2 regions of the Rhodoferax sp. ZS1R25 genome follow, and region 1 is predicted to be linked to the other one. Evidence: predicted binding sites of a transcription regulator. Region 1 holds the regulator's gene; the other holds the start of a gene.
The links. Region 1 encodes FNR, which switches genes on or off when oxygen is low (the NO sensors DNR and NnrR bind a similar motif). Its sites were predicted from a motif close to TTGATNNNNATCAA; they were not measured.
Positions count from the first base shown of each region.

Region 2: AC097R_RS01790 (DUF2189 domain-containing protein) is a predicted target of FNR. The motif match lies at 3,398-3,411, and genes of this name have one in related genera.

Region 1 covers NZ_JBWMAZ010000002.1:769,045-780,971, forward strand. Annotated here, with positions in the region: gene AC097R_RS14410 (catalase) at 1-706, shown strand, start outside; gene AC097R_RS14415 (esterase/lipase family protein) at 721-1,443, shown strand; gene AC097R_RS14420 (Crp/Fnr family transcriptional regulator) at 1,460-2,173, opposite strand; gene AC097R_RS14425 (thioesterase family protein) at 2,266-3,093, opposite strand; gene AC097R_RS14430 (hypothetical protein) at 3,164-3,490, opposite strand; gene AC097R_RS14435 (DMT family transporter) at 3,518-4,408, opposite strand; gene dusA (tRNA dihydrouridine(20/20a) synthase DusA) at 4,395-5,390, opposite strand; gene AC097R_RS14445 (GGDEF domain-containing protein) at 5,438-6,508, opposite strand; gene AC097R_RS14450 (sulfite exporter TauE/SafE family protein) at 6,545-7,228, opposite strand; gene hemN (oxygen-independent coproporphyrinogen III oxidase) at 7,238-8,638, opposite strand; gene fnr (fumarate/nitrate reduction transcriptional regulator Fnr) at 8,829-9,548, shown strand; gene AC097R_RS14465 (hypothetical protein) at 9,552-9,785, opposite strand; gene AC097R_RS14470 (FixH family protein) at 9,809-10,090, opposite strand; gene ccoG (cytochrome c oxidase accessory protein CcoG) at 10,101-11,570, opposite strand; gene ccoP (cytochrome-c oxidase, cbb3-type subunit III) at 11,592-11,927, opposite strand, start outside.
Region 2 covers NZ_JBWMAZ010000001.1:373,323-385,249, reverse strand. Annotated here, with positions in the region: gene AC097R_RS01810 (alpha/beta fold hydrolase) at 1-114, shown strand, start outside; gene AC097R_RS01805 (GGDEF domain-containing protein) at 125-1,675, shown strand; gene AC097R_RS01800 (NnrU family protein) at 1,704-2,282, shown strand; gene AC097R_RS01795 (DUF2788 domain-containing protein) at 2,297-2,506, opposite strand; gene AC097R_RS01790 (DUF2189 domain-containing protein) at 2,506-3,348, opposite strand; gene AC097R_RS01785 (glutaredoxin) at 3,455-3,820, shown strand; gene AC097R_RS01780 (Spy/CpxP family protein refolding chaperone) at 3,823-4,311, opposite strand; gene AC097R_RS01775 (recombination-associated protein RdgC) at 4,458-5,399, shown strand; gene AC097R_RS01770 (dienelactone hydrolase family protein) at 5,443-6,333, shown strand; gene AC097R_RS01765 (glycine zipper domain-containing protein) at 6,349-6,915, opposite strand; gene AC097R_RS01760 (aspartate/glutamate racemase family protein) at 7,011-7,760, opposite strand; gene AC097R_RS01755 (GntR family transcriptional regulator) at 7,768-8,481, opposite strand; gene AC097R_RS01750 (ABC transporter permease) at 8,478-9,365, opposite strand; gene AC097R_RS01745 (ABC transporter permease) at 9,367-10,287, opposite strand; gene AC097R_RS01740 (ABC transporter substrate-binding protein) at 10,318-11,598, opposite strand; gene AC097R_RS01735 (ABC transporter ATP-binding protein) at 11,661-11,927, opposite strand, start outside.

The sequences.
Region 1 (11,927 bases):
ACAGGCACACATTGCAGCGGCCTTCCGGTTTGAGTTGAGCAAGGTGACCATCCCGGCCATCCGGGAACGCATGGTGGCGTCGTTGCGCAACGCATCTGAAGCGCTGGCCGCCACGGTCGCAGAAGGGCTGGGCATGGACACCCTGCCCGACCCCATGCCACGTGCGCTGGCAAAGCCACCGAAACCCGAGCTCACCAAGTCCGAACGCCTCTCGCTGACAGCGCGGCCGGGCGATGGAAGCATCAAGGCACGCAAGGTGGCGATATTGGTCGCCCACGGGGTGGTGGGACGAAGCGCTTTGGAGTTGCACCACGCCTTGTTGGCAGAAGGCGCCGTTCCCCGCTTTGTCGCACCACGCATCGGCACCATCCAAACCACCGACAACAGCACCATCCAGGCGGCTGCATCCCTGGAGAACGAACCGGGGTTCCTCTTCGATGCGCTGGCCCTGGCGGACGGCGAAGCCGCCGTAGCCGAACTGGAAAAAGACGGCCACACGATGGAGTTCATCAAGGATCAGTTTCGCCACTGCAAGACCATCCTGGCCGTGGGCGCGTCCCGAAGCCTGCTGGCCGCCGCGGGCGTTCCCCTCGATTCACCGGGTGTCCTTGCTGGCGCCGCTTCTTCAGCGACCACCAAAGCCTTTGTTGCCGGAATCGCACGCCATCGCCATCCCGAGCGAGAGACGGACCCGCCCTTCATCTAAGCACCCGGAACCTCATGAAACACCCTGCTACCCATTCCGTTCACAGCCCGCCACTTGCACTGTTGGGCGCAGAGCCGTTCCGCGCGGCGATGGAATTTGCCCTGCACAAACTTGGCAAGTCAGACGCGGGGAGTCCCGGCGACGGGCATCCGGTCGTGATTTTTCCGGGTTTGGGCGCGGACGGAAGATCCGTCGCCCCATTGCGCGCACACTGCCGCGCACTGGGCTACGACGCATTCGACTGGGGCCAAGGGTTCAACACCGGCCCCAAGGGTGATCTTGACGCCTGGCTGCACACGTTGAAGTCGCAGGTCGCGGATTTGCTGGCAGGCCATACCCAACAAGCCACACTCATCGGCTGGAGCTTGGGCGGTCTGTATGCACGTGAAATCGGCAAGCTGATGGCGCCGCGCGTGCGGCAGGTGATCACCCTGGGCACCCCGTTCAATGCGAAGGCCGACCACACCCATGTGGGCTGGCTCTACCGTTTGCTCAGCGGCAGCCCTGCGGCGATCGATACGGCCTTGAGTCACCGCCTGCGCACCCCGCCCCCCATGCGCACCACCGCGATCTACAGCCGGTCCGACGGTGTGGTGGCCTGGCAAACCTGCCGCCACGGCAAGCGCACCAGCCTCGTCCATGACATCGAAGTAGACAGCAGCCATATTGGCATGGGTTGGAACCGGAATGTGCTGGCGGCGGTTGCAGACCGCCTCTGTCAGCCACCAGGGCCGTGATCCAACAGAACAGGGCTCAGGGCAGCAAGCGCTCGTATTCGAGCTTGACGGTCGCGTAGCACTCACAGGCACGCGTCTCCAATTTCTCGCGCTTCAGCACCGTCACGTGGCCACGCGTGTAGCTGATGAGACCGTCTCTTTGCAGGTTGCCAGCCACCAAAGAGATGCTTTCGCGGCGGGTACCCAGCAGGCTGGCGATCAGCTCATGGGTGACCACCAGATTGTTCTCATGCAGACGGTCAATGCTCATGAGCAACCACCGGCAGAGTTGCTGGTCCAGCGTGTGGTGTTGGTTGCACACGGCGGTTTGCGAGGTTTGGCAGATCAGCGCCTGCGTGTACAACAACGACAAATGCTGCAACTGCCCGCCCAACGCAAATTCGCGCTTCATGGTTTGGCGATCTAGCCGGTAGGCGTGGCCCGCGCTTTGCACCTTGGTATTGCTCGGCATGCTTTCGCCCCCCATGAAAATGGAGATGCCCACCATGCCTTCGTTGCCCACCAACGCGATCTCGCTGGACGAGCCGTCCTCCAGGGCGTAAATCAGCGACACGATGCCATCGGTGGGAAAGTGCAGGAAGTTCACATGGTCGCCCGACTCCGACATGGTCCACCCCAGCGGCATCGGCACCAGCTTCAGGTCTGGCAGCAAGCGGGCGAAGTCGGCCTGCGGCAGGGCCGCGAGTATGCGGTTGTGCTTAGGGTCCGGCACTAAAGAACGTGTGGTCATGATTGGGCGGCGTAAAGCCCGACAGTGACGAAGAACGCGCTTGCGGTATGTACGCCGGGTCACATAGTGCCCCCGCCACCCATCGCGCGCCCCTACTCCCGCTTGCGCACAAACAAGCTCTGCGTCGCCCGCCCGATCAGCCCCAGCTCGTCGTACAGCGCCGACTCGGCCAGGCCGCCGCCGTGGTTGGACAAATGGGTGCGGGCGTCCAGGCAGATCCACTCGCCCACGGGGCGGCGCAGGAGGTTGATGGTCAGGTCGGAGTTGACGAAGACATGGGTGGACAGATCGAGAATGGCGCTGATGCCGTTGCCCGAATCGGCCGCCACCGCCACGCGCTGGTACGGGCTAGGCTTTTGCCCCTGCACCAGCGGGTAGCTCAGGCGGAACCACACGGCACTGGGGCCTGCAAACATGCGGCCGGCCGCAATACGGCTCTCCACCAGATCCGGGTACCCCACTTCGCCCTGTGCAAACGGGAAGCGTTGCACTGGCGAATCTGCCGGCGTCTTGGGGGCCTTGGGCAGGGGATGGCCGGGCAGGCCTTGGGGGATGTCCACCGCGTCCTCGCGCTGGAACAAGGCGGTCGCGCGGATCAGTTCCTTGCCATCGGCCAGCGCCACCGCGGAGAAGTGCCCGGCGTTGCGGCCCACATAGTCTTCCTGCACGCGCACCTCAATGTCGGCAATCGGCACCGGGCGCAGCAGATTGGCTGTCAGCCGCGCCATGTGCAGCAGCCCGCGCGCCTGAGCCGCCGCTTCCAGCGCGTGGCTCACCAATGCAATAGGGGGGCCCGCATGTTGCTGCTGCGGATGCCAGGGCCCGCGCGTGAGCTGGCTGGCACGGAACACATGCGCGTCCAGTGGCGAAAAGGCGGCGGCAGGCGCACGCGCCGGCGTGGGTTCAACCGTATTTGGCATGTCAGTTACTCCTCTTTTGATAGCTGCTAGCGCATATTCCACGGGGGCTAGCGGCCTATTTTGTCTAAAACTACGCCTGCCACACCCCAAACCCCGCTGCGCGCAGGCTGATGCCCAGCTCCACCTCCATGTCACGCGCGGCCTCGTACTGCATGGGGTTATAGGCCTCGTACAGGTCAGGCAGCAGGCGCAGGCCAAATTTCAGCACATAGCTGTTCGACTGGATGCCGGCCTTGTGCTTGTCAAAGCGGATGTCTGGGTCCAGTCCGGTCATGCCCACGTAGACACAGGGCTTGCCGGTGAGGTAGCCGGGGTTGGCCCGCATGAACTTGGCAAGCTCCAACACTTTGCGGGACAACTCCACCACATAGACATGGTGATGCGCGCGCTTGGCCATAGCTGTCTCCTGCGCGTCTGGCGCGTGCTAGCGCCGCGACACCCCGTAGACACCGGGCAAAATCAGCGCGGCACCCACCAGGTGGTGCACCCCCAGCGGCTCGCCCAACACGCCCCAGGCAGCCACCGCGGCGTACAGCGGCCCCAGGTACAGCGTGACCGCCACGCGGCTGGCGCCCAGCACCTTTTGCGCGGCACCGTAAATCCAGTACGCGGCCAGCCCTGGGGCCAGCGCCGCAGCCAGAACCAGCCAGGTGGCCGCCCAGGACCAAGCCGGTGTCTCGGGCAACCCGGCCTCCCACACCGCACAGGGAATCAGCACCAGCACGCCGCCCGCGCAAATGGCCGCCAGCCGCGCGGTAGGCCCCAGCGGGCTGGGCCACAGCTTTTGCAGCAGCGCATAGGCCGCCCAAGCCACCATGGCCACCACGATCCACGCGTCGCCCACCACCCACTGCACCTGGCCCAGCGCCAGCCACTGGCCCTTGACCACCACGTGCACCACGCCGGCCAGCGCCACCACCACGCCCAGCACCTGCTGCGCGCGAAAGCGCTCGCCCAGCCACAGCACCGCGCCCACAGCAATCAGCACGGGCGATGCGGCGTAAATGAGGGAAATGTTCATGGCGCCCGTAGTGCGTGCGCCCAGGTAAACCCAGGCGCCGCACACCAGCATGCCGCAAAAGCCCAGCACCACGTACTGGTGCCACACGGCCAGAATGGCACGGCGTTGTGCCCACAGCTCCCGGCGCGCCACCGCCCCCAGCAGCACGCCAGCGACTGCCCAACGGCCCAGGGCCAGTGCATACGGCGCAATGGTGCCCGGTGCCCAACGCGCGACGATGAAGTTCACCGCCCACAGCGCCGGAATCAGCCACAGGCCCAGCAGGGCCCAGCGCTCCTGCTCAGGCCGCGACAAGCGCTTGGCCCCGGGCAATCGCCATCACGTCACGGGCCGGCAGGGTCTTGTAACGGTGGTCGCTCCACACCTGGCGCCACTTGCGCGCCCCCGGCAAGCCGTGGCGCAGGCCCAGCATGTGGCGGGCAATGCTGTACCACGAGGTGCCGTGTGCAGCCGCTTCGCGCTCCATGTACTCCACCATGGCCAATTCAATGCCATCCCGCGTCAGCTCTGCGCTAGCTGCTCCGAAAAACGTAGCATCCCACTCGGCCAGCCACCACGGGTTGTGGTAGGCCTCGCGGCCCAGCATCACGCCGTCTACGTGCTCCAGCTGCTCGGCTAGCTGGGCGCTGGTGGTCAGGCCGCCATTGATGGCGATGGTGAGGTGGGGAAAGTCTTGTTTGAGCTGGTGCACCAGCTCGTAGCGCAGTGGCGGTATCTCTCGGTTCTCCTTCGGAGAGAGTCCCTTGAGCCAGGCGTTGCGTGCGTGGGCAATGAACACGGTGCAGCCCGCGTCGGCCACCGTGCCCACAAAGTCGCGCACAAAGCCGTAGCCCTCTTCCTTGTCAATGCCAATGCGGTGCTTCACCGTCACGGGAATGTCCACCACGTCCACCATGGCCTTCACGCAATCGGCCACCAGCGAGGCCTCGTTCATCAGGCAGGCGCCAAAAGCCCCGCGCTGCACGCGCTCGGATGGGCAGCCACAGTTGATGTTGATCTCGTCATAGCCCCAGTCTTGCCCCAGCCGGGCGCACTGCGCCAGGTCGGCCGGCTCACTGCCGCCCAGTTGCAGGGCCACGGGGTGTTCCTCGGCATTGAAGCGCAGGTGACGCGGCACATCGCCATGGATCAGCGCGCCCGTGGTCACCATCTCGGTGTAAAGCAGCGCGTGGCGGCTTAGCAGGCGGTGGAAGTAGCGGCAATGGCGGTCGGTCCAATCCATCATGGGCGCCACAGACAGGCGCCAGGGATTGGGGGCAGCAGGAGAAACAGACATGGGCTGGATTATCCCAGCCCGGCCCCTCCCCTGCGGCGCGCAAGCCTTTAAAGCGAGGTCTGCACCCGGTTGCGGCCGTTTTGCTTGGCTTGGTAGAGCAGCTGGTCGGCCCGCTCCACCAGCACCACGGGCGAGGTGTTGGGGTCGGCCATCGCGCCACCCACGCTGACGGTGAGCGGGCGGTGCAAACCGGTCAGTGCCTGCACCGCCAGGCGAATGCGCTCGGCCACGGCACGCATGTCGGCAATCTGGGTGTCGGGCAGCACCACGCCAAACTCTTCACCACCGTAACGGGCCACATGGTCATAGGCGCGGGCCTGCGACTTGATCGCCGTGGCCACCGCCTGCAGGGCTACGTCACCGGCCTGGTGGCCGTATTGGTCGTTGTAAGCCTTGAAGTGGTCCACATCCACCATCAGCAGTCCCAGGCCCGAACGGGCACGCAGAGCGCGTGCGTACTCGTTGGCCAAAATGCGGTCGAACGCACGGCGGTTCTTCAGGTTGGTCAGTGCGTCGGTCAGGGTTTGCTTGGTCAGCTCGTGGTTTTCTTCCTCCAGCTGCTTCTCATGCTCTTCCAGCTCGTGCTGGCGTGCCAGCTGAGCGCGGGTCAGCATCTCCAGCTCGGCATTGGCGCGGCGCAGGGCCAGCAGCTGCACCACCTGGCGCGACAGCGCCTTGAGCGCGTTAGCCTGCGCCTCGGTCAGCTTGCGCGGCACGCGGTCGATCACGCACACCGTACCCAGAGCAGAACCCGAGGCCGTGACCAGCGGCGCACCCGCATAAAAGCGAATTTCCGGGCCACCGGTCACCAAGGGGTTGTCCACAAAGCGCGGGTCCTTCAGCGCGTCTGGCACTTCCATCAGTTGGCCAGGGTCGGTGATGGCGTGGGCACAAAAGGCAACACCGCGCGGTGTTTCCATGTCGTTGATACCGACACGGGCCTTGAACCACTGGCGGTCTTCGTCAATCAGGGAGATCAGCGCAATCGGGGTGTCGCAGATGAAAGCGGCCAGGCTGACGACATCGTCATAGGCCTGTTCGGCAGGCGTATCCAGGATCCCCAAGCCATGCAGCTCCAACAGCCGCAAGGTCTCTGTCACGTGGGCAGCACTGTCCATATCAGGCACCGTCCTTCGGTAGTGAGAGGCGCACAACTAAATCGTCACGCACCATGGAGCCTGATTGTGCACCAGTCCCATCCACAAAGCCCATGCCGAACTGGCCGCCAAAGCAGCCCCGGCCAGGCGCACGCCCCACTGCCCGTCCCCCAGCTGTCCGCCCCGCAAACGCAACCACAGCCAAGGCCCCAGCAGCATGGTCACCGAGGTACCCAGCGCAAACAACGCCATCACACCGGCGCCGGCCAGCACATCGCCCGCCAATGCGGCGACCAACAAGGCGGAATACAGCAGGCCACAGGGCAACAAGGCCCACGCCACGCCCAGAAACAGGGGGGCACCGCGGCCCCAGCGCAGGCCCAGGCTGCGGGTATGCCGCCACACTGCGCTGGCACCGGCCTGCAGCCACAGCGGCTGGCGCGCCTGCCAGAGTAGCAACAAGCCCAGCACCAGCGCCGCCACATGCACCATGGACCACACGGGGCGCAGCGCCGCACTCTGCACCGCCAGCCAGCCCAGCCCCTGCATGGACGCCGCGGCCAGCGCACCCAATGCGGCATAGCCCAGCACACGACCGACTTGAAAGCTGAGCAGCGCAGAGGTTTGGCGCGGGCCCGCCGCCTGCCCGATGCCTGCGCAGGCAGCACCACACATGGCCACGCAGTGGGGACCGCCCACCAGGCCCATCATCAGGGCGGTGAGCGCCAGAGAAGCTTGCATCGGGCGATGCTAAATGATCTTGGAAAACCGGGCGCGGGTGCGGTCGGTCTGCAGGTACTTGTCAAACACCATGGCCACGGCACGCACAAAAAACCAGCCTTGTGGGGTGACCTGGATACCGGCGTCATCCACCGTCACCAGTCCCTGTTCCACCAGCGCCTCCAGGGCCTTCATTTCCGCCGCAAAGTAGCTTTTGAACTCCACCAGATAGGCCAGGTTGATGGACTCGAACTGCAGCTGGCCCTGGCACATCAGCGCCATGATGACGGCGCGGCGTACCAGGTCATCGCGTGTAACGGCCAGGCCGCGCACCACGGGGAATCGGCCCTGGTCGAGGTAGTCGTAGTACTCGTCCAGCGTCTTGGCGTTTTGGCTGTAGGTGGCGCCAATGCGGCCAATGGCCGACACCCCCAGCGCGATCAGGTCGCAGTCGGGCTGGGTGCTGTAGCCCTGAAAGTTGCGGTGCAGCCGCCCCTGCCGCTTGGCCACGGCCAGGGCGTCGCCGGGTAGCGCAAAGTGGTCCATGCCCACATACACATAGCCCGCCCCCATGAAGGCCGCCAGCGAGCGCGACAGCATGGACACCTTGGACGCTGCACTGGGCAAGGCCACGGTGGCAATGCGCCGCTGCGGCTTGAAGCGCTCGGGCAAGTGTGCATAGGCATACAGCGCAATGCGGTCAGGTCGCAGCTGGTTCACCTGGGCCAGCGTGCGGTCAAACGACTCGGGGCTTTGCTGCGGCAGGCCGTAGATCAGATCGACATTGATGGACTCAAACCCTCGGGCTCGCGCGGCTTCCACCAGCGCAAACACCTGCTCGGCCGGTTGCACGCGGTGCACCGCCTTTTGCACGGCGGGGTCAAAGTCCTGCACACCAAAGCTCAGGCGGTTGAAGCCCAGCTCGGCCAGGGTGTCCAGGCGCTGCACATCGATGGTGCGGGGGTCCACCTCGATGGAATATTCGCCGCCGGGTACCAGGTTGAAATTGCGCCGCAACATGCCCATCAGTTCACGCAGTTCTGCGTCATTCAAAAATGTGGGGCTGCCACCGCCCAAATGCAGCTGGCTAACCGACTGCCCCCGCCCGATCAGCGCGGTATGCAGGTCCACCTCGCGGCTCAGGTAGCGCAGGTAGGGCGCGGCGCGGTCATGGTGTTTGGTGATGATCTTGTTGCAGGCGCAGTAGTAGCACAGCGACTCGCAGAACGGAATATGCACATACAAGGACAACGGCAGCGCCAGCGCGGCGGCGCCGCTGCGGCGTTGCGACAGCGCCTGGGCGTAGTCGTCGGCGGTAAACGCCTCGACAAAACGGTCTGCCGTGGGGTACGAGGTGTAACGCGGCCCGGACACGTCAAAGCGGGTCAACAATCCTTCAGATACAGAGGTGGGTTCGGCGACAGCGTTCATGAATGCTCCAGGCTACCGCACAGACTGTGACGGAAGACTCTCGCAAACTCCTTGACCTACATCAAGGAGCCGGCGCATGACCAGGAACATAATTGATCTGCATCAGGGGAACCACATGTTTGAGCCAACCGCAACCACCACTAAAGCAATCGAGGCGCACGCCACTATTGCCATTGCGCCCGCAATGCCCCTGACACCCCAAGCCATCAAGGTCGCCTGCTCCAACTGCAACCTGCGTGAACTGTGCATGCCCCTGGGCCTCAGCCCCAGCGAGCTGGACAAGATTGACGATGTGGTGGCCAGCCGCCGCAAGGTCAAGCGCGGGGACACCCTGTTTCGCAGCGGCGAACGCTTCACCAGCCTGTATGCCATCCGCACCGGTTTCTTCAAAACCTGCGTCGCTTCGGAAGACGGCCGTGACCAAGTCACGGGCTTCCAAATGGCCGGCGAGGTCATTGGGCTGGATGGCATCGTCAACGACCACCACACCTGCGATGCCGTGGCGCTGGAAGATGCCGAGGTCTGCGTCATGCCGTTTGACCGCATTGAAGAACTCTCCCGCGAAGTGAATGCGCTGCAGCGCCATGTGCACAAGATCATGAGCCGCGAGATCGTGCGCGAGAACGGGGTCATGTTGCTGCTGGGCAGCATGCGCGCCGAGGAGCGTTTGGCCGCGTTTTTGCTGAATCTGGTGCAGCGCCTGCACGCACGGGGCTTTTCGCAGTCAGAACTGGTGTTGCGCATGACGCGCGAAGAAATCGGCAGCTACCTGGGCCTGAAGCTGGAGACCGTGAGCCGCACGTTCTCCAAATTTGTAGACGACGGCATTGTGGAAGTGAAGCAGCGCCATGTGCGCATCGTCAACACCGATGCGCTCAAAGACATCGTGAACCCCAAGGTCTGCGGCTGAGCTTTATTCGTTGACCTCGGCGGCACTCAAGCCCAACAGTGCCGTGAGGCTGCTGGACACGGCGGTCACGGCCCAAAACACAAAGAACGACAGGGTATAGACCCCCTTGCGGGGCAGCTCTAGCGGCAGCCCCAACCACTGCAGGTCCTGCGGGTCCACCAGTGCAAACACCACAAGCTCCAGCACACAGGCCATCAAGAAGGCCGGCCACACGATGGCCATCCATTTGCCGCGCATAAGACTCCTTTGACGCAAACCGCTCAGGGTGCTTTGGGCACGGGCGCGGACTCAACCACACCGGTTGCCGCATGGTTGCGGGCCTGCATGGCAGGCGCCAGGCTCTGCGGTGCATCCGCCAGCGTGCGGTTGATCTCCACGCCGTTTTGGTAGTAGTTTTCATCCACCAGTGGGTCGGACCCTACGGCGGCGAGGTAGAAGGTGAAGAAGCTGGCGATGACCACGGTCAGCGGCCCCGAGACCACCAGCCATACGTGGCCAAATTGCCACCAGGGGCGTGGATCTACGGCTGTGGAATCGGACATAAAAATCTCCTCAACGGGGAACAATGAACACGGATTTTTCGGCAACCTGGGCGCCGCCCTGCTCTGCGGTCACCATGAAATGGATGGGGTGCGAACCCGCCGCAGTGCCCTCGTAGGGCAGCTGCACGCGCACGGCCACCCAGCGCGACTGCGTGGCCTCTATTTCTATGGCAGGCTCGGACGCCACGGCCAGCCCGGGCAAACCCTCCACCGCAATCTGGAAGCGTTGCGGGGTTTCGGTCGCGTTCATCACCTGCAGGCGGAACACGTTTTCAATACGGCCACCCGCGACAATGCGAGCGAGTGCACCGCGGTCGCGCTCCACATCCACCTTGAAGGCGGGCCGCAGGTACAGGCTGACCAGCATGGCCAACACCACCGCGCCCAGAACGCCGGCATAAACCAGCACCCGGGGGCGCAGCACGTGGCGCAGGGTTTGGGCCGGGGTCCACTGCTGGCTCACGGCGTTTTGGGTGGAGTACTTCACCAGCCCACGGGCATAGCCCATCTTGTCCATTACCGTGTCGCACACATCGGCGCAGGCACCGCAGCCTATGCACTCATATTGCAGGCCATCTCGGATATCGATGCCCGTGGGGCACACCTGCACGCACAGGCTGCAGTTCACGCAGGCGCCCAGGTTCAGCGCCGCTGGGTCGGCTTTCCGGGAGCGCGCGCCGCGCGGCTCACCCCACGCCTCGTCGTAGGTGACCACCAGGGTGTCGTTGTCGAACATCGCGCTCTGAAAGCGCGCATAGGGGCACATGTATTTGCAGACTTGCTCCCGCAAAAAGCCTGCATTGCCGTAGGTGGCAAAGCCATAAAACAGCACCCAAAAAATTTCCCAGGGCCCCAGGCCCCAGGCCAGCACTTCACGCGACAGCGTATGGATGGGCGTGAAGTAGCCCACAAAGGTAAACCCCGTCCACAGCGCTACGGCAATCCACAAGCCCTGTTTGGCGGTCTTGCGCACGACCTTGTCAGCCGTCCAGGGGCCTGCATCACGGCGCATGCGGGCTGAGCGGTCGCCTTCGGTCAGTTTCTCCAGCCACAGAAATATTTCGGTATAGACCGTTTGCGGGCAGGCGTAGCCGCACCACAGGCGGCCCGCCACCGCGGTGAACAAAAACAGCCCCAGCGCAGAGATGACCAGCAGACCTGTGAGGTACACAAAGTCTTGCGGGTACAGCACCAGGTTGAAGATGAAGAAGCGCCGCGCGCCCAGGTCAAACAACACCGCCTGGCGCTGGCCCCACTCCAGCCACGGTAGGCCGTAAAACACCAGTTGGGTCAGGAACACACAGGCCCAGCGCCAGCGCGAGAAAAAACCGGTCACGCTGCGCGGGTAGATCTTCTTGTGCGCCTCGTACAGGGCCACCATCTCCGCGTCGGCCCCTTCGGGCGGCGCAATCGGCCCCTTGTCAGGCGACACGGCGATGGGGATCACCTTGTTGTGCGGGGCCTGGGCAGAAGTGGTCAAACGGATTCCTGAAGACAGGCCCTACTTGGCCACCGCACCATTGGACAAGCCCCATACATACGAGGCAAGCACCTGGATTTGCGCGGGCGTGAGCTTGTCCGCCTGGGCCGGCATCTGGTTCATCTTGCCGTTGTTGACCATGGCGATGATGGCGTTCTCGCCGTAGCCATGCAGCCAGATGTCGTCGCTGAGGTTGGGAGCACCCAGGGCCTGGTTGCCCTTGCCGTCCATGCCGTGGCAGGCCGCACACGCCGTGAACTTGGACTTGCCCAGCGCGGCGCGCACCGAGTCGTGCGGGCTGCCGGACAGGCTCAACACATAGTTGGCCACATTCTTCACATCATCGGGTGTGCCCAC
Region 2 (11,927 bases), on a different contig from region 1:
GCAGATATTGCGGGTGCGCGGCTGGTGGTGTTTGAGCCACTGGGGCATGTGCCCCAGGAAGAGGATGCCCAAAGCACTGTGCGCGCAGTCAAAGAGTTCCTGAAAATTACCTGAAACGGTGTTTATGGCCGATAAAAAAGCATTTGAAATTGCCCGGGAAACGCTCAAGCAACTGACTGCCCGCAAGCTCACGCCCACGCCAGCCAACTACTTGGCGCTCTACAACGAAATTGCGGGTATCCCGCATGTGCCGCACTTCCCTGCCGACATGCTGCGGGACATTTCACAGGGACTGCCGGCCAAGACACCGGGCCAGCAAAAGCAGAAAGGCCTGTTGGACTATGCGATTGACCGGCTGAACTGGGACGGTGTGAAGTCGGCACTCATTGCCTATGGCGGCTTTGTTCCGATGAATGGAGCCGATGCTGCGGCAGCGCCCGTTTCCAATGGGGTTGTGAATGCTGTTCCCTCGGCACCGAGCGCCATTTCTGCCGAATTTCTGGGCCAGATGGGGCGCTTGATTGAATATGCCTTGCCTGCCCTGGGTTCGGACGATGCTCGCTTCAACGAACAGACCGACAACCTGCTCAAGGCCATGCGCCAACCCGGCGCCGATGTGGCTGCCGTGAAGCTGATGCTGGTGAACTACAGCCACCGTCTCTCGTTTGCCGCGGAAGACCAGGCCGAGATTCGGGTGACGTTGCTGAAGCTCTTGCACCTGGTGTTTGAAAACGTCGCCGAGCTCAGCCTGGACGAGCAATGGCTCAAGGGCCAGATGGACGCACTGATGGAAGCCGCCACGCCGCCGTTGACGCTACGCCGCCTAGATGACGTGGAACGCCGCTTAAAAGACGTTATTTTTAAACAAAAAGACGCTAAACAGCGTGCCCTGCAAACGCAGGAAGAAATGCGCACCATGGTGGCGACCTTTATTGACCGCCTGTCCCAGATGAGCCAGTCCACGGGGACCTTTCAACAGAAGCTGGAAGAAAGTGCCCGTTTGATCGAACAAGCCAAGACCTTGGCCGACATTGCGCCTGTCTTGAAAGAGGTGGTCAGCACAACCCGCAACATGGCGCATGAGAGCCAAGCCTCGCGTGAAGAGTTGGAAGTGTTGCGCGGGCGCGCTGTGCAGTCAGAAGGAGAGCTGGTCCGGCTGCACCAGGAACTGGACCGTGTCAGCTCGCAGGCACGGCACGACCCGTTGACGGGTGCCCTGAACCGCAAGGGTTTGGACGAGGCCTTGAACCGCGAGGTGTCCCATGTACGCCGCAAGGAATTGCCGCTCAGCGTGGCTTTGCTGGATATCGACAACTTCAAAAAGCTCAACGACACCCTGGGCCATGCCACGGGCGATGCCGCGCTGAGCCATTTGGCGGCGGTGGCACGCGAATGCATGCGCCCCCAAGACACACTGGCCCGCTACGGTGGTGAAGAGTTTGTGATTCTGCTGCCCGATACCCCGCTGGACAAGGGCATTGAAGCCATGACCCGCTTGCAGCGTGAACTCACCAAGCGCTTTTTTCTGGCCGGTACCGAGAAGCTGTTGATCACCTTCAGTGCCGGTGTGGCGCAGCTGGCGGCGGACGAAGAACCTGGGAACGCGATACGCCGTGCGGACCAGGCCATGTACCTGGCCAAGCGCGCAGGCAAAAACCGGGTGCTGGGCGCCTAGGGCGCGGTGGCGTAACCAAGGGGTTGTGATGGGCTATTTGCTGCTGGGTTTGCTGGTGTTTTTGGGTGTGCACTCGGTGCGCATGGTGTCAGACACATGGCGCACGCAGGCACTGGCCCGTTGGGGCGAGGGCGCTTACAAAGGCGTGTATTCGCTGTTGGCTGCCACAGGCCTGGCGCTTATCGTGTGGGGGTTTGGCGTGGCACGCGAGACCCCGGTGGTGCTGTGGACCCCACCCACGGGCATGCGGCATCTGGCTGCCTTGCTCACGCTGCTGGCCTTTGTCTTGTTGGCCGCGGCCTATGTGCCGGGCAATGCCATCAAGGCGCGTTTTCACCACCCCATGGTGCTCGCAGTCAAAAGCTGGGCCCTGGCGCATTTGCTGGCCAATGGCAACCTGGCCCACGTCGTGTTGTTTGGTGCCTTCCTGCTGTGGGCCGTGGCCAATTTCATTGCTTGCCGCCGGCGTGACCGGGCCTTGGGCACAGCGTATCCGGCAGGTACTGCATGGGGCACGGGTATCACCGTGGCGGTGGGTGTGGCAGCCTGGGCGCTGTTCGCCTTTGTGCTGCATGGTCTGCTGATCGGCATTCGTCCCCTGGGCTGACCCGCTGCGCGGTTCTAGCGGGTCAGCACCCACTGGATGATGAACTTGGCGGCAAAGCCCACCATGCCAAAGGCTAGCCCCAAAAACAGCACAAACGTGCCGAATTTGCCCGCCTTGGATTCCCACGCCAGCTGCCCAATGATGAATAGCATGTAGAGCATGAAGCCGCCCACCCCAAAGGTGAGGCCAAAGCTGGCTATTTGCTCTTCGGTAAAGCCAAACATCAGCGTGGTCCGGGGCGGACATAGGGAGCGGAGTAGCCTTCTCTGGCAGGCAAGGCAGAGGCGTCTACCAGCTCGCGGTAGGCATGCCAGCTGGCGTGGCCCAGCATGGGTATCACCGGAATCAAACCCAGCAGCAACGACCCCAAGCCCAGCAACGTGAACCCCATGATGAGCGCCGCCCACAGGGCCATGGGTACGGGGTTGGCCAGGATGGTCCGCCAGCTGGTCAGCACTGCCTGCATCAATGTGACACGGCGGTCCAGCAGCAGGGGCATGGAGACCACGCTGGAGGCAAACAGGGGTGCTGCCAGCACGCCACCCAGCGCCAGCCACAGCTCAAACAGCCAGCTGTCGGGCGCCAGCACAACGTGGCGCACAAACTCCAGGGGGGTGTTCACCGGCATGGGGGCCAGCAGGGTGATGAGTGCGGCAGAGGTGAGCACCCAGCCGGTGGCGGCGATGGCCAGCAGGGCACCAAACTGCACCATGCACCAGTAGTCGTTGCCCCATTTGTTGAAATGGCTGTGTTGCCAGTTCAGCCAGGTCTTGGCCACCACCCGCCAGTCGGCGGTTTCCTTGCGCTCCAGCGCGCGGCTCAGGGCGTACAGGCTGGTCGCGAGTACAGGCGCCACCACCAGAAAGCCCGATAGCGCACCAGCCAGCAGCCAGAAGCGGTGGTGTGCCACCGCCACGATGGCGGCTCCAAACGCCGCCAGCACGAAGCCGTGCGCAAAGCTCACCCAACCCGCGCGCAGCATGTCGTGCCAAGCCAGCCCCAACCACGCCAAGGGGCGCATCAGGGTGATGGTGCGGATGGGTGGGGGTAAAAATGGAGTGGTCATGGTGCTAAGCCCATGCTACCCAGTCTAGGCCGACAGCAGCCCCTAAATTTTGATGGAGATCAAGGGCCCACCGCATAATAAAAAGCTAACCCTTTGAGGACTGCTTATGCCCCGCCCCGTTCTGGATGAATCCCACATCCACCCCGCCATCCGTGAACGCATTGCCGGGCACCACCAGGACATTGTTCAAGAAGTACAGGCCGCAGTCGCCGCGCATGCGGTGGTGGTGGTTGGCATGGGGTTGAACCCTATGCCCAAGAAGGCGCGTGCGGCGCTGGACGCCGCGGGCGTGGCCTACACCTACCTGGAATACGGCAACTACCTCAACACCTGGCGCCGCCGCACGGCGCTGAAACTGTGGACCGGCTGGCCCACGTTTCCCATGGTGTTCGTCAAGGGCACGCTGGTGGGTGGTGCCACCGACGTGCAGGCCCTGATTGCCAGCGGCGAGCTCAAGACGCTGCTGGCCTGAGTTTATTTGCGCTCGCCACCCCGGTGGCCACCCATGCGGGCGTGTTCTTCGTCAAACAGTTTTTTCTGCTCGGGGCTTAGCACGGCGTAGAACGTCTTGGTCGCTTCGTCGCGCTTGTCCATCTGTGCTTGCATGTCGGCCATGTGCTGGGTGCGCAGCGCGCGGACTTTGTCCAAGCGCTCCGGCGTGCTCAGCTTGTCCAGCTCGGCGCGGTCAGGGCGTTGCTTGGCGTCACGGGCAGGCGGCTTCATGGCGGCAGTGAAGGTGGTCCAGGCGCCTTCCTGGGCGGCGGTAATCTTCAGTTTGGTTTTGAGTTCTGCCACGCGCTTGGCATGCATTGCTTCCATCTTGGCGGGGTCCATGCGCTGGTGGTGTTCCATGCGGGGCTTGCCTTCGGCCGCAGCATCGGGGGCGGGCTTTTGCGCCATCACGGAAAAACCTGCACCTGCCAACAGACTGGCCACGACAAGAGATTTGAAAACGGGTTTCATGGAGTATTCCTTTGGTCATCTACCTGCAGCGGGTATCGCATCAGGTTGAAAGCAAGTGTGCGAGGCCTGTGTATCCGTCCCATTGCGCCGCCATGTGGGTTTGTAAAGTTGCGTGAAAATGCAGGGTCTATAGAAATGGGTCAAAAGTGTTCAAAAACATGATGGTGTACCGCCTGGTGTCGGCATGGTCGACAACGCAGGCGCAGTTGGAAGAGGCGCTGGATGGCGCGCGGTTTGTGGAATGTGGCGCCAGCCAGGAGAAATCGGTGGGCTGGACCGAACCCCGGGGTCAGGCCCACGGCCCCTTGGTGGAGATCGTGGGCGGCCAGTGGCTGCTCAAGCTCATGATCGAGGTCAAAAGCGTGCCCGGCTCGGTGGTCAAGCGCAAGGTGCAGGAACAGCTGCAACAGATTGAGGCCACCACCGGCCGCAAGCCCGGCAAGAAAGAGGCGCGTGAGATCCGTGACGATGCCCGCCTGGCCCTGTTGCCCATGGCGTTTACCAAGCAGTCCAGCGTGCAGGTGTGGATAGACCCCAAGGCCGGGCGTTTGGTGCTGGACGCAGGCAGCCAGGCCAAGGCCGACGAAGTCATGACAGCGCTGATCAAGGCGGTGGATGGCTTGGCCGTGCAACTGATCAACACCCAGCTGGCGCCGGCCACGGCCATGGCGCATTGGCTGGGCACGCAAGAGGCGCCCCCGGACTTCAGTGTGGATCGCGAATGCGAACTCAAGGCTGCGGACGAATCCAAGGCCGTGGTGCGCTACACGCGCCATGCGCTGGACACGGATGAGGTGGCCCAGCACATTGCACTGGGCAAGATGCCCACGCGCCTGGCCATGACCTGGAACGACCGTGTGTCGTTTGTGCTGACCGAGGCCTTGCAGCTCAAAAAAATTGCGTTTCTGGACACCGTGTTTGAAGAAGCCGCCAAGGCCGCGGGGGATGGCAAGGACGACAACTTTGATGCCGACGTGGCCATTGCCACGGGTGAGCTGGTACAGCTGATCCCGGATCTGCTGGAGGCGCTGGGCGGCGAAGTGGCCCTGGGTGAAAGCCCTGTTACGAGCGCAGTCACAGCGGCGTAACGGCTTTCCCGCTAAGCTGGCCTCTTTTTTGGGAGGCTAGCCCATGCAACGCAAAACCGCGCAGGACTTTGACCAGGAACTGCTGATTCTGTTTGATGCCTATGTGCACGGCACCGTGGACCGCCGGGGGTTTCTGGAGCGCGCCCAGAAGTTTGCGGTGGGTGGCGTGACGGCCGCAGGGCTGCTGGCGGCGCTGAGCCCCAACTTTGCGGCCGCCCAAGTGGTGCCCAAAGATGATGCGCGCATCAGCACGCGCACCGTAGACATTCCTTCACCTGCCGGCTACGGCAGCATCAAGGGCTATCTGGCGCGTCCTGCGCAAACTGCGGGCAAGCTGCCCACCATTCTGGTGGTGCATGAAAACCGCGGACTCAACCCCCACATCGAGGACATTGCCCGCCGCCTGGCGCTGGCGGGCTACTTGGTGTTGGCGCCCGATGCGCTGACACCCTTGGGCGGCTACCCCGGCGATGAAGACAAGGCTCGCGAGCTGTTCCCCAAGCTGGACCAGACCAAGACGCAGGAAGACTTTGTGGCGGCGTCCCGGTATTTGCTGACGCATGCCGAGGGCACGGGCAAGCTGGGTGCGGTGGGCTTTTGCTACGGTGGGGGCATGGCCCACATCCTGTCGGTGCGCCTGCCGGAGCTGGCAGCTGCCGTGCCGTTTTATGGCAACCTGCCGGCCCCCGCAGATGCGGCCAAAGTGAAGGCGCCGCTATTGGCGCACTTTGCCGCGGTGGACGAGCGCATCAACGCGGCCTGGCCCGTATACGAAGCAGCATTGAAGGCCGCGGGTGTGCGCTATACGGCCTATCAGTACGCGGGCACGCAGCACGGGTTCAACAACGACACCACACCGCGCTTTGATGCGGCCGCCGCGCAATTGGCGTGGGACCGCACCCTGGCCTTTTTTGCCCAGACCCTGCGCGGCTGACGCGTTGCGCCGGGCTTAGTCGTCGTAGCGGTCACGGTCGTGGCCATGACCATGGTGGCGGTGGTGCTTGTCCCAACCGCGGTGGTCGTGGTGGCCAAAGTCATGGCGGTAGTCGTCGCGGCGGTAGCTGGCTTGTTCGTAGTGTCCGCCACGGTCATAGCCACGCGCCTGGTACTGGCGCTGGGTCACGCTGCGGCCTACGCCAGCGCCCGCAGCACCGCCTAAACCGGCACCCACCACTGCACCACTGCGCCCGCCTACCGATTGCCCCACCGCGGCACCCGCAGCACCGCCCACGGCGCTGCCAATCACCGCACCATTGCGGCCTGATCCATGCGTCGTCACTGCGGCACCGGCGGCACCGCCCAGCGCGCCACCGACCACGGCACCGCTTTTGCCACCCACGGACTGACCCAGTACCGCGCCAGCTGCAGCACCGACGCCACCACCCAATAGTGGGGTCCAGTCGTTCGCATGGGCCGTGTGTACCAGGGCCAGCAGCCCCAGGGCGGCTGTGCCCGCACGCAGCGTGCGGACCAGGCCGGTAGAAAACCGTGTGGAATGGGAAGAAGCGTGCTTCATACGGTGAAAGGGGCCAGAGCCCGTACCGCCAGAGGTGGCGGCTTATGCGCTTTCAACGCCGTGCGCGCTGGGGCGATGACCCGGATTACAAGGCCTTACACCTGCTGCAGCTTGTTACGACTGCCCAGTGCCATCAATTCGGGGGCCAGGTTGTACCAAGGCACGTCAAACCCGTTCTCGGGGTTGGGGCTGGTGGGCAAGGCCAGCGCGTGGCGGGTGCCGGCCAGCACGCTGTCGATGACCGGAATGTGCACATGGGGTTGGATCAGCGCGGCCAGCCCTGCCAGCCCAGCACCGCCAAGCACGATGGACTGGGCATTCCATTGCGTGGCGGCCTCCTGGCAGGCCTTGGTCAGCAGGGCCACTGCAGCTTGCGGGTCGCTGGCCAGTTCGGCGCCGCTGGGTGCCACGGTGTGGATGCCGGCCAGTGCGGGTGCGTGACCCAGTGCGTAAGCCAGGCGCTCCAGCATGGGCTTCCAGCGCTCACCGCCGGTCACGACGGCGAAGCGACCGATTGCCGCGGCCTCTGCAAACGCGGCTTCGGCCAGCCCGGTGACGGGTGCGGCACTGCCTTGGCGCAAGGCCAGCAGGCCGGGGTCGCCAAAGCAGCCAATCAGGATGGCATTGGGCGCCTGCGGGCTGTCTTGCAACGCTGCGGCCCAGCGGTCCAGCAGCGCGTGGCTGGCAACGGCGTAACTGGCCTCGCAGGCAATGTAGGGGGCGCCAAAGCGCGCTGTCACGGTCTTCACCTGCACCTGCGGGCCAGCGGCGGCCTGCGCATGGGTTTGCAGCAGCGCGCTGACGCTGTGCGAGGTGTTGGGGTTGATGACCAGCAGCTGGCGCATGGGGCGCTCAGGAGCCCGTGGGCGCACCACCAAACAGCGACGCCAGGTCGGGTGCCACTTCCTCGGCGGCGGTGAACTGCAGCTGGGTCTCCAGCTGCGCCAGGTGATCGCGCATCAGGCGTGCGGCCTCACGCGGGTCGCGCAGGCGAATGGCGTCCAGCAGCGCGCGGTGTTCGTCGCAGCCGCAGGAGGTGGCTTCCACCCGCGCCTGCGTGTGGTTGTTGCTGTAGGTCATGAGGATCAGCGAGGTGCGCGACACCAGCTCCCGCAGGATGCGGCCCAGCGTCTGGTGGTCCGACGCATTGGCAATGTGCAGATGAAAATCACCCGAGAGGCGGATGGCGCGGCGCATGTCGCCGGCGGCGCGTGCGGCTTCCTCATCGTTGATGCACTGGGTCAGTACGGCAATGTCGTCAGCCGTGGCGCTGGCGATGAAGCATTCGATCAGCGTGGGCTCAATCATGCGGCGCACTTCAAACACCTCGCGCGCCTCTTTCTCGGTGGGCTGGGCGACGGTGGCGCCGCGGTTGGGCGTGAGCGTGACGATCTGCTCGTTCGCCAGGCGCACCAGCACGGGCCGCACACGGGTGCGTGACACGCCGAAGGCACTGGCCAGTTTTTCCTCAATGAGCTTGGTGCCTGGGGGCAGGCGGTGGTCCAGGATGGTGGCCACCATGCGCTCGTAAATCTCGTTTTCTGTCAGTGCGACAAAATCAGTCATGCAGTCCGCCGGTTGGCTGGTTTTCTCGCCAGCAGTTTGGACAGGCCCACGGCCAGCCCCATCACCAGAAACGATACCACCATGGTCACGGTGCCCAGCGCATAGATGGAGGGCGTGGTCACCGTGGTGGTGAGGCCTTGCAGTTCCAGCGGGAGCGTGTTCACATCACCAATGGCCTGCGAGGTGCGGGCAATCTCATCCCAGCTCAGCGTGAAGCCGAACATACCAATACCCACCACAGAGGGCGCAATCAGCGGCAGCACCACGTGGCGAAAGCCTTGCCAGGGCGTGGCACCCAGATCACGCGCGGCTTCTTCGTACGCGGGGTTGAAGCGGTTGAAGATGGCAAACATGATGAGCAGGCCAAAGGGCAGCGTCCATGTCAGGTGGGCGCCCAGGGCGGAGGTGTAAATGCCCAGGGCGGTGCCGTAGTTCTCCAGCACGCCGTCCATGCCAAAGGCTTCCATCACTTTCTTGATGCTGCCATCGAGCAAGCGGAACTCCAGCCCAATGCCCAGCGACACGATGATGGACGGCATGATGAGGCTGGCCACCACCGTGAAGAACAGCAGGTGACCACCGCGCAGCTTCTTGCGAAACGCCAGGCCCGCCAGCACCGAGAACACGATGGTGAAGGCCATGACGGTGAGGCCCAGGCCCAGCGAGCGGTAGAGTGCAGCGCCAATGTCCACCACGCCCAGGCCCTCGGCGAGTTTGTGGAACCAGTGCAGCGAGAGGCCGCGCATGGGGAAGGTCAGGCCGCCCTCGGGACCCTGAAAACTCAGCACCACAATGACCAGCATGGGCCCGTAGAGGAACAGCACGTAGGCCGCAAAGAACAGGGCCAAGAACCAGAAAGCGGCGGAGCGGTTTTCTTTGTGCATCTCAGAGCTCCTTGCGGATGTCGACCATGCGCGTGAGCGCCCAGATGATCATGAGCACCAGGCTCAAGAGCACCACTGCATTGGCCGCAGCCAGCGGGAACTGCAGGTAGGACGTCTGCACCTGGATGATCTTGCCCACCGAGGCAATTTGCTGCCCGCCCATGACGCCGATGGTGACGAAGTCGCCCATCACGATGGTGATGACGAAGATGGAGCCGATGATGATGCCGGTGCGGCACAGCGGCACGATGACGTTCCACAGCGTTTGCCAGGCGGTGGCACCGCTGTCGCTGGCGGCCTCGATCAGGCTGCGGTCGATGCGCATCATGCTGTTGAAGATGGGCACGATCATGAAGGTGGTGAACAGGTGCACAAAGGCCAGCACCACCGAGAAGTCGGAGAACAGCAGCCACTCCACGGGCTTGTTCACCATGCCCATGGTCATGAGTGCATCGTTGACCAGGCCATTGCGCCCCAACAGCGGCACCCAGGCAATCATGCGGATCACGTTGGACGTCCAGAACGGGATGGTGCACAGCACAAACAGCACCACCTGCACACCGCTGGACTTGACGTGGAAGGCCAGGAAGTAGGACACCGTGAAGCCAATGACCAGCGTGAGCAGCCACACCAGCAGGCTGAACTTGAAGGTGGACAGATAGGTCTTGACGGTGACGCACAGGTCACCCGTCTCGTTGCGCGACAGGCAGCCGTCGAAGATGGCCACGTAGTTCTTGAACGTGAAGCCGGGCAGCATCTCGTACTGGTTGTAGTCCCAGAAACTCACCATCAGCACCAGGGCCAATGGAATCAAAAAGAAGAGCGCAAACACCGTGGTGAGCGGCAGAGCCTGCCACCAGGCCGCGAGGGTGCGGCCCGGGGCAGATGCCGCCGGAAGTGAGGGTGCTGAAGGTGCGCTCATGGTGTTTTCACTTCCTTGGCTGGCAGGTAGTTATGCTGCGACGAACTCGTTCCATTTCTGGACCATGTAGGCGTTTTCGTCCATCACGGCATTCCAGCAGGCGATGCCACCCATGCGGGCTTCGTAGCTGCCGCCGTCGCGGCTTTCGCCCTTCTTGGCCAGCACATCGCCGTTGGGGCTCTTGATGTCTTGCGTGGCGGGTTTGCCTTCCATCCAGTAGGCCCACTCGTAGGCTTCCATCTTGGCCTTGGCGGTGTCCAGCACGGCGCTGTAGTAGCCCTGGCGGTTGAGGTAGGCACCGGCCCAGCCGTCCAGGAACCAGTTGATGAACTCGTAGGCACCGTCCAGCTTTTTGCCCGACAGGGTGGCGGGTAGGCCGAAGCCGGATGCCCAGGCGCGATAACCCTCTTTGAGTGGCTGGAAGTTGCAGGCAATGCCTTTGGTGCGCACGGCGGTGACGGCAGGGGACCACATCGACTGGATCACCACTTCGCCGGAGGCCATCAGGTTGACGGACTCGTTGAAGTCTTTCCACAGGCTGCGGAACTGGCCTTGCTTCTTGGCGTCGATCAGGGTCTTGATCGTCAGGTCAATTTCCTTCTTCGTCATGTTGCCCTTGTCGGGGTACTTGTAGATGCCCATGGCTTCCACCACCATGGCCGCGTCCATGATGCCGATGGAGGGGATGTTCAGGATGGCGGCCTTGCCCTTGAATTCGGGATTCAGCAGCTCGGCCCAGGAAGAGATGGGGCGCTTGATCAGGTCGGGGCGAATGCCCAGTGTGTCGGCGTTGTACACGGTGGGGATCAGGCTCATGTACTGGGTGGGGCTCTTGGCGAAGACCTTGCTCTTTTCGCCTTCGAGGTAGATCACCTTTTTAGGAGCGGTGCCTTGGTCGCCCACGGCCTTGCCGCCCACCATGCCGGTGGTGAACAGGCTGGTGATCTTGTCAGCGTTCTTGATGCGCTTGGTGTCGATGCCCTTGAGGTTGCCCGTGGGCACGATGTTCTTGAGCGAGAAGTACTCGGAGTCAATCAGGTCGAAGCTGTTGGGTGCGGTGACGGCGCGCTTGGTCACGTCGTCGGTGGTCACGGCCACGTACTGGATCTTGATGCCGGTGTCTTTTTCAAACTTTTCCGCAATCGCCTTGTCCTGGTTCACCGCGGTGCCCAGGTAGCGCAGCACGATGGGTTCGGCTGAATGCACGGCGGGGAACACGCCCGCGGCCAGGATACCGGCGGTGCCTTTGAGCAGGCTGCGGCGTTGCATGGGCGCGGCAGTGGAGAGGGTGTCTTTCAGATCGTCAGCCATGGGAAAACTCCTTAGAGAGGGTCGGGAGGGGGTTAAAAACTTCTTGCGAAGACAGGGAGAACTCAGTACGCCAGCGGGTGTGCAGCGCCGGGTGCCCAGCTCAGCTGCACGGTCTCGCCCACGGCGTAGGGCCGCTGGGCAAAGGTGGCCTCGGACACCATCACCGAGATCTCGGCCGTGGTGTGCGCGGTGTGGGCTACGCCGGGGTTTTGTAGGCCCAGCAGCACATAGGTGCCCTGGTACTCCACATCGGTGATGACGGCGCGCTTGGTGTGCGGGGCATCGGTGTTGGCGCTGGTGGCGGGGGTGACCTGCATCTGGTCGGTGCG